3 regions of the Psychromonas sp. CNPT3 genome follow, and region 3 is predicted to be linked to each of the others. Evidence: predicted binding sites of a transcription regulator. Region 3 holds the regulator's gene; each other region holds the start of a gene.
The links. The regulator sigma-54, encoded in region 3, starts transcription at its own class of promoters, with help from an activator protein. The targets are predictions, from matches to a motif close to GTTGGCACGNNNNTNGNNT.
Positions count from the first base shown of each region.

Region 1: a site for sigma-54 is predicted at 2,441-2,459, ahead of PCNPT3_RS14470 (4Fe-4S dicluster domain-containing protein). Genes of this name have one in related genera too.
Region 2: a site for sigma-54 is predicted at 1,824-1,842, ahead of PCNPT3_RS03250 (FlgO family outer membrane protein). Genes of this name have one in related genera too.

Region 1 is NC_020802.1:2,906,009-2,910,949, forward strand. It holds gene hyfB (hydrogenase 4 subunit B) at 1-1,776, opposite strand, end outside; gene PCNPT3_RS14470 (4Fe-4S dicluster domain-containing protein) at 1,778-2,395, opposite strand; gene hypB (hydrogenase nickel incorporation protein HypB) at 2,665-3,726, opposite strand; gene hypA (hydrogenase maturation nickel metallochaperone HypA) at 3,730-4,071, opposite strand; gene PCNPT3_RS12805 (HupE/UreJ family protein) at 4,452-4,941, shown strand, end outside.
Region 2 is NC_020802.1:724,911-729,851, forward strand. It holds gene PCNPT3_RS14240 (DUF5993 family protein) at 437-592, shown strand; gene PCNPT3_RS03240 (disulfide bond formation protein B) at 603-1,151, shown strand; tRNA gene PCNPT3_RS03245 (tRNA-Arg) at 1,594-1,669, opposite strand; gene PCNPT3_RS03250 (FlgO family outer membrane protein) at 2,009-2,782, shown strand; gene PCNPT3_RS03255 (LPP20 family lipoprotein) at 3,184-3,666, shown strand; gene flgN (flagellar protein FlgN) at 3,667-4,086, opposite strand; gene flgM (flagellar biosynthesis anti-sigma factor FlgM) at 4,111-4,428, opposite strand; gene flgA (flagellar basal body P-ring formation chaperone FlgA) at 4,580-4,941, opposite strand, start outside.
Region 3 is NC_020802.1:2,289,828-2,294,768, reverse strand. It holds gene rapZ (RNase adapter RapZ) at 132-971, opposite strand; gene PCNPT3_RS10130 (PTS sugar transporter subunit IIA) at 995-1,441, opposite strand; gene PCNPT3_RS10125 (RNA polymerase factor sigma-54) at 1,703-3,148, opposite strand; gene lptB (LPS export ABC transporter ATP-binding protein) at 3,190-3,915, opposite strand; gene lptA (lipopolysaccharide transport periplasmic protein LptA) at 3,918-4,451, opposite strand; gene lptC (LPS export ABC transporter periplasmic protein LptC) at 4,438-4,941, opposite strand, start outside.

The sequences.
Region 1 (4,941 bases), 620 kb from region 3:
GGCATACATAGCGCGAAGCGTACATGTAAAGCTACCCGCATCTACGCTCATACGCTGCTCATAGCCATAGCCACATGCCCATGGATCATTACTATGTCGACGTTTGAGTTTCTGACCTTTAAAACATGTAATGAGTGCATAAGGGATAAGTAGCAATAGTAATAATGAAATTGCAATAATAGGGGCTGACAAAATAGCTTGGTGTGCAATACCCGGCACGAGCGCAACGCCCTGTGATACCGTCACCTCTACACCGCCTTTTACTAGGCTTGCAGCGACGCCTTTGATAACAGGTGCTATCCAAGGCGATCCAATACCAAGTACAATACACATAAGTGCAAGTAAACTTGTGCCTATTAGCATTGCAATAGGCACTTCTGTTGCGTTAGTACTCGCTTTGCTTTTTGGCGCGCCGGCAAAACATACGCCGTACACTTTAACAAAACACATGCAGGCGAGAGCCCCAGTTAAAGCTAACATCACCACCGCAATAATACTGCCAATCGACATCATTAAATCACCTTGACGGCCCATGGTCAGTAGTGATTGGTAGATAAACCATTCACTAATAAAACCATTTAATGGCGGTAGCGCTGAAATCGCCATCGTACCAATTAAAAAGGCTATCGCGGTGTAAGGCATTAACTTACCAAGCCCTCCCATTTTATCCATGTCTTTAGTATGCAGACGAAAGACTATCGAGCCGGCACCCAGAAATAATAAGCCTTTGAATACAGCGTGATTTAACATGTGGTACAACCCACCTAATAAACCAATTGTCGCAAGTACGGGATGATGTGTTGCAATGCCCACCATACCGACACCGACACCCATTAATATAATGCCGACATTTTCAACCGTGTGATAAGCCAATAAACGCTTAATATCATGTTCAGCCAGGGCGTAAAGTACACCTAAAACGGAAGATACCGCGCCGAAGGCTAATACTAGATACCCCCACCATGGCGTATCTGCACCGAGAAAATCGATACTGACTTTAATGATCCCGAAAATACCAATTTTAACCATCACACCCGACATTAATGCCGAGGCATTAGAGGGAGCCGCGGGATGCGCAAGAGGTAACCAACTGTGCAGAGAAATTATCCCCGCTTTAGCGCCAAAGCCAAAGAAAGCCAGTAAAAATACTATCGAAGCCATGCCGGATGACAAATTCGCCGTGCGGAAATCTTGAAAATTTAAACTCCCTGTCGCGCGGTACAAAATGAAGAAAGCGATCATGATCAGCACCGACCCTGCGTGCGCAATCAAAAAATACTGTAAGCCCGCATTGATCGACGTTTCTTTTTGTTCCGATATAACCAAAAAGTAAGACGCGAGCGACATCATTTCAAAAAAGACAATAAAATAAAAGGCATTCTCTGAAACAACGAGTGCAACCATGGATGCAATAAAAACATTCATGAAGAAGCCCATTGCCCATGCACCTTTTCCTTTATATTCTTGCATATAAGAAAGGGAGTAAATGCTACAAGCAATCACCACTAATGAAATAATAAATACCATTAATGATGACAGTGGATCGAGGCGTAACATGCAATCTGCAAAGTAAAAAGGGGATGAGATTTGATAACTAATCGCATCACTGCCAAATAATACAGGTAATGAAGCACATACTCCCAATACACCACCAAGGGTCGAAACAACGCCAGAAAGAGCAATACCAATCGATTCCTTCGATGAGAGAAGAAGTGATATAACGCCGGCAACGACATACAGTGCGATGGATGCAAATAATAGATTAAAAGAAACCATATTATCTCTCCTCCAAAATCATGTGGGTAAGCAAAGAGCCCGCATTAGCTGCATCATCTCGCTTTTGCTTTTGCATCGCTAAGGTATTCTCGGGATCTACGAGGAATAATGCTTTGGTTGGGCACGCTTCAATACAAGCAGGTCCACCTTCAAGGTGTGCACAAAGATCACATTTAACCGCAATATTTTTCACCCCAGGTTCCCATGCTAAAATATCATTACCAAAACAGCTGGGTGATGAGGTCGTCGGATTACTTGTTCTTACATTTGAAGGGATATACGTATCATAGGCATGCGCAAGTCCGACACCTCGACTACCACTAAACGTAATTGCGCCAAAAGGGCAAGCAATCGAGCATAATGTGCAGCCAATACAGAGACTTTCATTAATATGAATACTACCATTTACATGGGTGATAGCATTTACGGGGCATACCGTCGCGCAAGGAGCGTCTTCACAGTGGCGACATAACACAGGTGCTGTCGCATCTTTATTTCGTGTTACGGTTAACCTTGGGTGGGCTTGCAATCCGATAGTTTTATGAGTGGTTGAACACGCAGCCATGCAGGTATCACAACCAATACATAACTTCGGATCAGCAATTACAAAGCGATTCATAATTAACCTTAGTTAATGAGTAAAATTAGGAAATTCACACCTTATAAGCAAAAATCAAACCAACTTTTAAAATGCCCCAATAAAGACATTAAGCCATTGTTTTTAATAACAAAAAAAACAAAATCATTAACTAAACAGGATGTTCGAAATACCTTTTTCGACATATGTGACGAGACAGTACGCAGTGTGACGAAGGTGACACTTAGACATAAAAAAACCGCCACTTCAGAAGTGACGGTTTCATGATTATATTGAGTGACACAACGTTTTTAATTTTCTTTTAGCCAATCTAGCCACTCTTGCATACCCTCACCTGTCGTCGCAGATAAAGTGATCACCTTAATATAAGGATTCACTTTTTTAGCGTTAGCAATACAAATATCAACATCAAACGTGACATAAGGTAGAAGGTCAATTTTATTAATGATCATCAATTGAGAGGCTGCAAACATATTGGGATATTTAAGAGGCTTATCCTCCCCTTCTGTCACCGATAAAATGGCGACTTTATATTTTTCACCGAGATCAAAGCTCGCGGGGCACACTAAATTCCCCACATTTTCGATAAAAAGCAAACCTCCCTTACTAAGTTGTAATTGATGATAAGCATCATGCACCATCTTCGCATCTAAATGACATCCCTTACCCGTATTCACTTGCACGGCAGGTACTCCCGTCGCACGTACGCGATCAGCATCATTAGAGGTTTGTTGATCACCTTCAATTACCGCACAAGCACGATCCGCTTGAATAATATGCAACGTTTCCGTTAATAACGTCGTTTTACCCGAGCCAGGACTTGATACAAGATTTAATACAAGTTGCTTCTCTTGCTTAAAATGCGCTCGATTATGTTTGGCTAATTGATTATTTTTATCTAAAATATCGGTTTCAATTTTAAGTAAACGACGTTGGCTAATACCTGGAACATGTACACCTGCTTCACCACCGCCATAATGTAAATCATTTTTTTCATTGCGCGTGGCTTTAAAGTTATCGCTCTTGTCGAGAGTGCTTTCTTCGTGCGTATGATGAGGATGAGCATGGTGGTGCTTATAATGGGCCTCTGCATGAGAATGTTGATCTGCGTGAGAGTGCCCATGAGCCTGATGCTCTGTTGCACCTACGTAATAATGGTGATGATGAATGATAACCTGTGTCGCTGCAGGATAATGATGGTGCACCTCATCTGCCCGTTTATGTTGCGATCTATATTCATTTAATTCTTGATAAGATCCCTCATGCTCATGTCTATCTTCATCATGTCGCACATGAGAATGATGATCATGCCCTTCGATTTTAGTGTCCCCACATCCACAGACTCCACACATATTTTATTCTACCTCTATTTCTTTAACACGTAATTCCTCACCCTGAATCACTTGTAATTGAAAACCATCGCAATTTGGGCAAGCATTACCACGCTGGTTTAAAATGACGTCTGTTGCGCAAACAAAGCAATATGCTTGGCCCGCGACAGACTCTATATGTAATATTGAATGTTCAGCAATGGTATCTCTTGCTGCTATTTCATAACAAAACTCAATGGTCCCTGCTTCAATACACGACAGAGCCCCTATTTCTAACCACACGGCAGTTACTTTTTTAAAACCTTGATTTTTAGCCGATTCGACCACCAAATTAACGGTATCTAGGCTAATAGACATTTCGTGCATACGGATCCTGATGTGTACAGTAGTAATTTATAGCTGCATTAAAACACTTAATTTCCGACTCGAAGTTGACACTAATCAAAACAACTACGGTAAATCGCTAAATTTTTAAGCTTATAAAATACGCTTTAAATTCAATCATACAGAGGCGCCGCCAAAGGTGTCGACATACGATCATAAATGTCGACACCTTACATGATCACTTTGAAAGCTGGCAACATAACCCTTATAAAACAACGTGATACAGCGAGCTTTATCTTATTTTATATCTGGCATGAATCATGCTAATTGTGTAGTTAACTTTTGACAGTGTTTAAATCGTTTTCGATCCCGCTATCGTAATAACCTATCTAACATTGACTCGTACTTTCTAAGGATCTCAAATGAAAAAAACAACCCTCGGCATGATCACAATGAGTGCACTTTTATTATCACCCCTTGCATCCGCTCATGTGGGCGCTATTCATCTTCATAATTCATGGCTAGATGGCGTTATTCACCCTTTTACAGGTTTAGATCACTTAACTTTGCTACTGGCTATCGGTGTTATGGCGCAACATTTAAAAAACACTAAAAAATCGTTGATAATGATGGCGACAACAGTTGCCCTTATGCTCTCAGGTTTAGCGTTAGGCGCTCATTTTACAGGCGCCAGCGTTGAAAGCCTTATTGCTGGCTCTTTGTTTGTTGCTGCATTTGCCTTATGGGGACAAGCGCGAACAGCAAGTGACTTCAAAAAAACATTGCTTAACGTCGTATCTATTTCCTTTATCTTATTCCACGGCTGGGCACATGGCACTGAATTTAGTAGCTTGAGTTTAAGCGCATTTGCCCTCGGCATGTCTTGCTCTGCCATTATTATTATGTCTATCG
Region 2 (4,941 bases), 1.5 Mb from region 3:
GTTAAAAGTGGCGCAACTCTTTTGATTCTTTTATAGGGCAAGTTTATTTGCATAAAATAGAAAGTGACATGTTATTTCCATGTGCGATATCTCAAATAATAGCATTCACGAAAGATGAGATCTTTCCGTCACGCTTCAACATAAATAGTAGTATCCCGTTGCGTGTTGTATAAGTTGTTACGAGAATGCACCCGATTATATCGGTTTATTCTATTAAATTTCTAGTCTTTCACAATAAAATTTATTAATAAGTAGTTAAGAAGAGGGGAGGTTAATGATCCGCTAACGACAGTTTTAAATACCACTTAGTGCTTATGTACTTAATATTGAACCGGATAATTGATATCCATATATAACGGCAGTTTTGATTCTGTTAATGAAAGTATAAATATTCGCTAACACAATTATCCTGCAATAACTCAGCAAGGAGAATTTTATGATGACATTAATATTTTTTTTATATTTCACCGCTATCTTATTAGCAATAAAAGGTAATCGAAAATTGGCTATTTACGCTTTTAGTCTATCTATCATTGTGAGTTTATTTTGGCTCTCACATCATGCAAGCGACTCACTCTCTATTTTACTCTAGGATGCAAAATATGACTCAATCATTTTCACGACAACTTAATGCACTTGGCGCCATAGCAATCACTTTTGTGTTGATGTTCGCCTTCTATTCTCAATTTGTTGCAGGAGAGTTACCTTGTCCTTTATGCTTATTACAACGCGTTGGATTTGTTGCTGTTTTATTTGGTCTACTGTGTAATGTTGTATATGGCCCAAGAACATCGCATTACGGCATTATGATCTTTGGGGCTTTATTTGGTGCAGGTGTCGCTCTTAGACAAATTTCACTACATGTTATTCCCGGTACTCCTTTTTACGGTGATCCCTTCTTCTCTTTTCATTTTTATACTTGGGCATTCATTTCTTTCGTTGTGATCGTATTCGGAAGCGCTGTCATGTTGTCATTTTCTTCACAATATAAAGAAATAAAGTACCAAACATTTGTACAAATGCCGGTGCTAAGTAAAGTAGCAATTGCCCTTGTACTTTTCGTTACTCTACTTAATGTGTTGAGTACTTTTGCAGAATGTGGTCCCTTCGAATGCCCCTCTGATCCTATTCAATATTGGTTATTTAATTAAATATAAAACGGACATAGCATACATTGTCCGTTCTATTAATATGCGAGAACAAGGTACTAAGGTTTTGTCGAAAATTCTAATCTAATAGCAAAGGAACTAAAAAGGTTACCCGTCTTGCTTGTTGAAATTATCCCACCCTGCGTTGTGAGTTTTGAAGTGATAACAACACTCTCCTACAACTCACGCCTTGCTAGGGTTAATTTTTCCTGCGCAATACATGAAAACTTAATTAATTCCTTTGGTATAAGATATAAATTAATTTTAATTTTATAAAACAAAATTAACAAAGGATCTACGTAATTATTTGTGATTTTTTAACTGCAATCTAGCATGCGGATTAGGACATTAAATTTAAAGGTGGGAATGAGAGTTGATGGTAATAACACGCTTAAACAATTAACAACTGTAGTTTATTATTGGGTTTTATTTGTGTTGCTTTAATTGGTCTCCTCATCGGGACTCGAACCCAAATCATCCGCTTAGGAGGCGGGTGCTCTATCCTGTTGAGCTATGAAGAGATGCGTTGATTATACTCAAGCTATGTGAATATGCAAATGCGTCAATAGATTTAAACGCTTTGTTTTAAATGGGAAAAATAAGAGATATTTATTATTTTGTTTTTTTATATCCAAATTAGGTCGCTAATTTATAGTAATAAAATAGCTAAATAAATCTGGCTCGATTTTTGCTTTATTTAGTATTTAGGTAAGTATTAGCTTGGATGTGGTATATATTGCCACTTTATGAAAGGAAGTGCTTTAATCCGTGTAACTTTATTAAAGTTTATGGGGCGGGTGCCGATAAGCTAAGTAAATTATCCATAGCATTCTTTAGAATTATAATTAGGTAGGTATTGAATGAAAAAATTATTGTCGGCATTCAGTGTTATATTGTTTCTTTCGGGCTGCGCTCTTCTTGAGCCTGTAGAGCAAGTTTCGACAGCAAGTGATCTCCCCCAAAATTACCAACCTGTATTAGAAAATCAAAATAATCGTGATGGCGAGTATCTTTATTATTATATTGCTAATTCATATAGTAATTCTGGTAAAAGTGCTTTTTTACCAGGAGAAACTTCGCAAGTAGAGGGGTACGGCAAGTTATATTCTTTTAATGGTGAGAAATCACTGATTTTATCAGAAGTTGTCAGTAAGATGGCCGACCAATTATTGGTTAACTTTCCCACTCGATACAGAGGCGAAGCGATTGCATTAACATCTCTAGTCGATTTGAATGATCATAAAAAAACCAACTGGATAGGGCAGACAGTAACGGAGTTATTTATCCATGAATTACATATCCGCCAATTGCAGGTTGTCGATTATAAATTGACGGGAGATATTCAGATCACCTCACGAGGTGAATTCGCACTAACTCGCGACTGGAAACGATTAAATAAAAATATAGATGTGCGCCGTATTTTTACCGGAACAATGTCTCGCAATGAAGAAGGGCTTATTTTAAATGTACGTATCGTCAATACCGATACTAGTATTGTGGAATCTACCAGCAGTGCTTTTATTCCTCATGGTATGTTTGTGGGGGGGGAATACGATTATCGCACTAATCAATATTATAATAGAAATAGCCAACAAATACGTAACAACCGAGCGCAAGTTCACTTGGTTAAATAGCGCTAGCAAACTGAAAGCTTTGTATTATTCGCCGTGTTATTTAGGTGCCAATAAAAAACAAAAAATGCAACGAACCTATCTCGTTGCATTTTTGCTTTTATACCTAAGCATATATAAATCTACTTTATGCTATAGATGTAAGTCAAAGGACGCCTCAAGTGTCAGGTAGACATGAGAAATTCCTAATATCACTCATCCATTCTGTATTACACTCTCTCCTATTAGCACTACTCGTAAATACTGGTAGCCGTTATCGATGTCTCTTTAAATAAGAACAGATAGTGACTTATATTTGTCGATAAAAGCGCAATGCTTAGGTGAAAAGTGTTTTTTTAGTCGAAGCTGGCTTAATTCTTGCTTGATTAGCATTGCCATTTTCGTTTTTTAGCAAGGATATATTAATGAACATTAATCGATGTTATCGCTCGTTGTCAGTATTGCTTTGTAGTACTTTGTTTCTTTTTTCATGTACGCCAATATCACATAATATGTTATTGCCAACCCAAGAAGAACTAAAAGAGCAAACTGACGTGCATAGCTTTACCTCTGTCGGTTATGCACCTGTTGCGACTCAAAAAGGGGCAACCTTAGAAGAAAAAATACTAAACGCTATCAAAGCATCTAAATTGGATGCTTATAAAGAAATGGCAGAGCAAGTATATGGCGTGTTACTGAGTTCTGAAACCGAGCTTTCTGGTGTGCATATACAAAGCGCTCGTGTTCGAAGTAAGGTTCGGGGGTTAGTTAGAGGTGCTCGGGTGTTAAAAAGTTACCATGAAGGTAAACTTTATATTACGGAGTTAGTTCTGGATATGAAAGCGTTACCGTATTCAAATATCATAGGTGAACAATCAAAGCCGCGTAAGAAAGCGATTTATTATTGATCATGCCTGAATGTTTTTACCTAAAAGTTGACCACTATTTAGCATCCCTTTTTGATCATAGGTGATGCTGTTCTTTCCTGTTGCTTGCTTGATAAGTTGAGTCAGATGTTTATTACTGCGCATACCTAACTCTACTAATTTTCCATTAATACTATTAATATGTTGGCATTTAGCAAGGCAAGAAAGAATTTCTTTCTTTATTTCCTGAGCCGTTGTTGAATTTTCTATTTGTTGTAAATCGGCCGGACGCGATAAAACGCTATCTAGCTCTGCGATTAAAGTTAATTTTTGTTGTTTCTGTTTCAAAATTTCACTGAGATGAGAAAAGCTCTTTTCTTTTAGACACGTCGTTTCTTGCTCCAATATCAGGTGCAATTCATTAATTAATATTAATTGTCGATTTAGCTTTTCAATAGGCATTGTTTAATTATCTCAGCTTAAAACTTATTTCAGAATTCGACTAAAATCACCTTCAAATTGACTGAGGCGCTGTGCGAGTCGTTCTGTATTGATTTTATAATCACCGTTAGTGATAGCGGCTTTTAGTGATTCAATACGCTGTTTGTTTACTTGGGGCTCTGTCGCACCTTGTTGTTGCATTTTATTTATATTCTTCGCTTGTGACGTTAATTGCACAGAATCTTTATGTTGATCATTATTAACATTTTGTGCGTTTTTGACAGATGATTTTTGCGCCTGAGCCTTATGCTGCTCAACCACAATGTTTTTTTGTGTCGCTTGGCGGTTAATGTTGATGCTCATAATTATATTCCAAAAGTATCATGTTTATATTATATCGGCGAAACGCGTACTTTCTTTAGTAAAAAAACAAAAAAAAGTGTTTAAATGTAAAGTTTTTTTAACAATGTGAAATATTAAAACAATACGTCTCTAAAATAAAGTGCAATTTACTCTAAAAAGTAACTTGTACTTCTTTTTGTGCAGAGACGGTGCCCACAACAATACGTTGAGAACGTGAATTTTTGACTCTAACAGATTCTCCAATATTAGCATTATTTAGGGCTATTCCTGAAGTTTTAATTACTAATCCTGCTTTTATTGCGCTAATGATCACTTGATCTTTTTGACAGACAAAACAAACATCTCTATTTTTTATTATTTTTTGAGCACCCATATTACGTTTGAGGCGGCTACCGATAAGTATTTTCTTTTGTGAAAAGCTACCACCTCGCAATTGGGATTTTGTTAAATAAGTCACTTTTATATTGTTATTGTTTAATGTTTCACCTTTACGCAAAGCTTGAGCGCTGATGA
Region 3 (4,941 bases):
CGGCTCTTATTTTGTTGTTTTTATATTATAGTAAGTCAAGACACCTTGTTTGCTTAGCGATCTTATGTATTTTACCGCTTAAGTTATTGCGTATTGTAGAGATTTGTTTGCTGATAGCTACTGCTTTATCGTTATTTTAAACATTTATGTTCAATTTGTACCGGGTAATGATTTTTAAAGCGCTTCGCCAGTTGCTCCGCGACATAAACGGAGCGATGCTTTCCACCAGTACACCCAATTGCAATGGTGACATAATGACGATTATTATTTTCTAAATGTCCAAGCCATGATTGGAATAAATTATCGATTTGATTAATCGTTTGCTTTACGACGGGAAAGGCATCTAAATACTCTTCGATGCAAGGATCAAGTCCGGTATATTGTCGTAAGTCTTCTTGCCAGTGTGGGTTAGGCAAAAAACGCACATCAAACATGTAATCAGCATCTTCGGGATGCATATATTTAAAACCAAAGGATTGAATGACTAAAAGAAGTTTACTTTTACTGCTACCTTGTAAATAAATTTTTAAACGCTCATTGAGATCATGAATAGATAGGGTCGTAGTATCAATAACGAGAGAGGCTTTCTCTTTGATAGGTTGTAACAGTAAGTGCTCTAATTCTAATGCTTGTGATAAGGACATTTTTTGCTTAGAAAGAGGATGTAATCGTCTGGTTTCGCTATAGCGCCGAATAAGCTCTGTACTGTCAGCATCAATGTAAATGATGTCGCTTTCGACTTTGTCTTGCAAGCGTTGCAATAAATCAGCTATCTGCGAGGATTCACCGGGAAGATTACGTACGTCTAAGCTAATCGCCACTTTATTGTGCTTAGCATCGACATTTTCTAATAATTGTTCAAGTAAGGCAAAAGGGATCCCATCAATACAGTTATAACCCAGATCTTCAAGCACATGTAGTGCGATAGTTTTACCCGATCCAGAGCGGCCACTGATGATGATTAACTTCATAGTTAAGATCCCTTAATTGATTTTTAATTACATTGTAAGCATTCAAACAATATTTTATCGTCGGTCGCACTTCTTAATTGGCGTAAGAGTGTTTTATCTAATAATTTTTCACTGATGGTTGCAAGCGCGCTTAAATACTCTTGGCAACGATCTTCGGGCACAAAGATAGCAAATAAAATATCCACACTTTTACCATCTGATGCATCATAATCAATACCCTTTTGGCATTGTAAAAAAACACCTGTTGCGGGTAAGTCGCTGGAAATTTTAATATGTGGGATCGCAACACCAGAGCCAACCGCTGTTGAGCCGATTTTTTCTCGGGCAATGAGTTCATTAAAGAGAACTTGATGATCAAGGTTCAATGTTTTAGCCGCACTAATACTTATTTTTTCTAAAGCCGATTTTTTGCTGTTGCAATTTACTTGGCTAAAGACTGAATCTTCAGTTATTAAGGTAGATATTTTCATAGGGATCACTTTTTTTCTGTTCAATAGATGCAACAGAGATAATCATCTTTATTTTAAACAAGCTGATGTATAAATATTAAGCGTTTAAATAACGCAATAATAACAATAACATTAACATGAACGATGCGCTCCTAGCTATTTTTTTGCTAAGCGCTTTTTCTTTTTATTGAAAAGGCGCGAGTTTAGCAGGTTGTAAGTGCATTGCCATGTGTAAATCACTATTTTTTAATTTTTATCATACTTATAACTCATTATAGTGCATTAAATTAACTGTTTTCTTTGATTTGACGGGGGGATGCCTAAGGATTCTCGATATTTTGCAACGGTACGTCGAGCCACTTTAATACCTTGATCATCAAGTAATTTTGTCATTTTGTTATCACTTAATGGTTTGTTATTAGGTTCGCTTGCGACTAATTTTTTAATTAAAGCGCGAATAGCGGTGGACGAGCACTCTCCGCCACTTTCTGTCGCCACATGACTTGAGAAGAAAAATTTTAATTCATAAATACCACGTGGCGTATGCATAAATTTTTGGGTGGTGACGCGAGAGATTGTTGATTCGTGCATTTCGACTTCAAAGGCGACATCATTGAGTACCATCGGCTTCATCGCTTCATCACCGAGTTCAAAAAAATCTTGTTGCTGCTCTACAATGCATTTTGAAACCTTTAATAAGGTATCATTACGACTTTCTAAACTTTTGATAAACCACTTTGCTTCTTGTAAATGGCCTTTAATAAATGCGTTGTCAGCTTTACTGATCTTGCCTTTACAAAGGTCTGCATAATGTTGGTTTATAGATAAATTTGGATCACAGTCTTGATTTAAAGAGACGCACCATTGATCCGCTATTTTTTTTACATACACATCTGGCACAATATATTGCGCCTGACTGCTCTCTATTTTATTACCTGGGCGAGGCTCAAGGCTTTGTATTAAACGCATAATATGGGCTAATTGTGCTTCTTTTAATTTAGTCTTTCGTGCCAACGTTCGATAATCACGGCTTGCTAAAAGTTGCATATGTTGATCAAGGATCATTAACGCTTCTTGGCGCCAAGGCGTATCTTCACTTAGATTTCGTAATTGAATTTGTAAGCACTCTTTTGTGCCTCGAGAGGCAACGCCAACCGGGTCAAAATGTTGTATACGCTTAAGGACGGCTAATATTTCATCGAGCTCTAAATCATCTACATCTTTTTGCAAGCTTTCTAAAATGGATTCACAGCTACTGGTTAAATAGCCTGATTCATCGATAGAATCGATGATATTGGCTGCAATTAATAAATCGGTATCAGAAAAGGGAGTTAATTGCATTTGCCAAACAAGATGATCTTGTAAAGTGGTACAGGATTCGCCTTGATAAACACGATCTTCGCCATCAAAGGAGCTTCGTCCGGATGAGATGGTGGTGGTCGGAGGCGGAGTATAGGCCTCATCCCAGTTATTTTCGACCGGAAGATCATCAGAAAACTCTAGTTTAGAGATCGCCTCAGCAGTATCTATTTGACTACTATCTTGTTCTTTTTTTATGTCTTCAAGGCCACTATCATCCTCTTGCTCAAGAAGAGGATTTTCATCGAGCGCATTTTGGATCTCTTGTTGTAAGTCTAAGGTAGAAAGTTGTAATAATTTGATTGCTTGTTGTAATTGAGGGGTCATTGCAAGTTGCTGACCCATTTTCAATTGTAAACCTTGTTTTATCAAAATACTTTCTTCCTTACTAGTAGAGTTAATGACGATAACTATAGCTTAAATGCATCGCCTAAATAGACTTCTTTAACTTTGGCATTAGATAGGATCTCCTCCTGAGTTCCTATCGCGATTATTTCTCCATGGCTAACGATATATGAGTGCTGACATACATCTAATGTTTCGCGTACATTGTGATCCGTGATTAAAACGCCTAAGCCTCGATCGCGTAGTTGTTCAATAATTTTTTTAATATCGAGTACTGAAATAGGATCAACACCGGCAAAAGGTTCATCTAATAAAATAAACTTTGGATCGGTTGCGAGTGCTCTGGCTATTTCTACGCGTCGCCTTTCACCCCCAGAGAGGCTCATGCCTTTGTTATCTTTAATATGATTAATATTAAAGTCATTAAGTAACGCATTCAATTTTTCAGTGCGCTGGGCAGACGTTAGGTTTTTACGCGTTTGTAATATACCCATAATGTTTTCAGTTACGGTTAGACGTCTGAAAATAGAGGCTTCTTGAGGTAAATAACCAATCCCTTTTTGCGCTCTAATGTGCATGGGTTGATGTGAGATATCTTCATCATCAATGCATATTTTACCTTCATCTTGTTTAACCAGGCCTACCACCATGTAAAATGAGGTGGTTTTTCCTGCGCCATTTGGGCCTAATAAACCGACAATTTCACCCGTTTTAACGGTTAAATTAACGCCATTTACGACGGTGCGTCCTTTGTAACTTTTTACGAGTCCCGTTGCGATCAATTCAGCCATTTTTATTTTTCTTTTGTTGAGTTAGGTTTATTGTTGTTTTTTTCAAACTGAGCCGGTAAAAAAACCGTTTTAACCCGTTTTTCATTATTTTTATCACTCATCACAATCAACTCTTCGGTGTTTAAATAATAAATAATTTTAGCGCCGTTAATGCGACTGTCTAATTGCTTAACTTGTGCATTGCCTGTTAGCGTGATTTTAGATTTAGCGACATCATAATGAATGCTATTTGCTTGCGCATTAAAAGGCCGACCATCTTCTTGTGTTTGATAAAAAGTAGCGACGTTACCTTTTGCTAACATTTGCTCATGATTAGGCTGTGCAGTACGGGTGACAATGAGTTTATCTGCTTTTATGATAATACTACCTTGGGTGAGTAAAACATCATCAACAAAGGTAATACTATTATTTTTCATTTTGGCATGCTGACTAATAGAGCTAACATGAATAGGTTTTACATAATCTGATTCTAGCGCCCAAGCACTAAGTGAAAAGAGTAGGGCACTGCTGATCAAACCAATTTTAATTTTTTTCATTAAAATACACCGCTTTTATATTGTTTTTTACTATCATTTCGTTACTCAGTAGTGAAGCCCACATTCCGACACCTTGTTGATGCATTTGCGGACCATCCCAAGTAATAAACAGATTTGAACTGATTTCTTTTTTATCCAGCAGTAAAGTGAGCTCTTCAGTGGCTATATTTTGTATGAGTTGATCTAAACTTAGGTTTTCAACGCGCACATCATGAGTCAATTTTAATGTGTTTTCATCTTCTAATAAACCATCTTTACTACTTATCTGCCAAGTACTTATTTGATTATTATCTTTATTTCTAACATACACAATAACACGTGGATTAATAAATACGGTGTTATTTTTCTCGCTAAAAGTTGTGGCTTTATCGGCAAACATTTTGTGGCTAATATCACCTAGCGTGTCAAAATGTGTACTGCTTAAATTATAGGCAGTGTAATTTGGATTGTGTACTTTTGATATTTTATAGAGTGGCTCTGCTTTAAAATA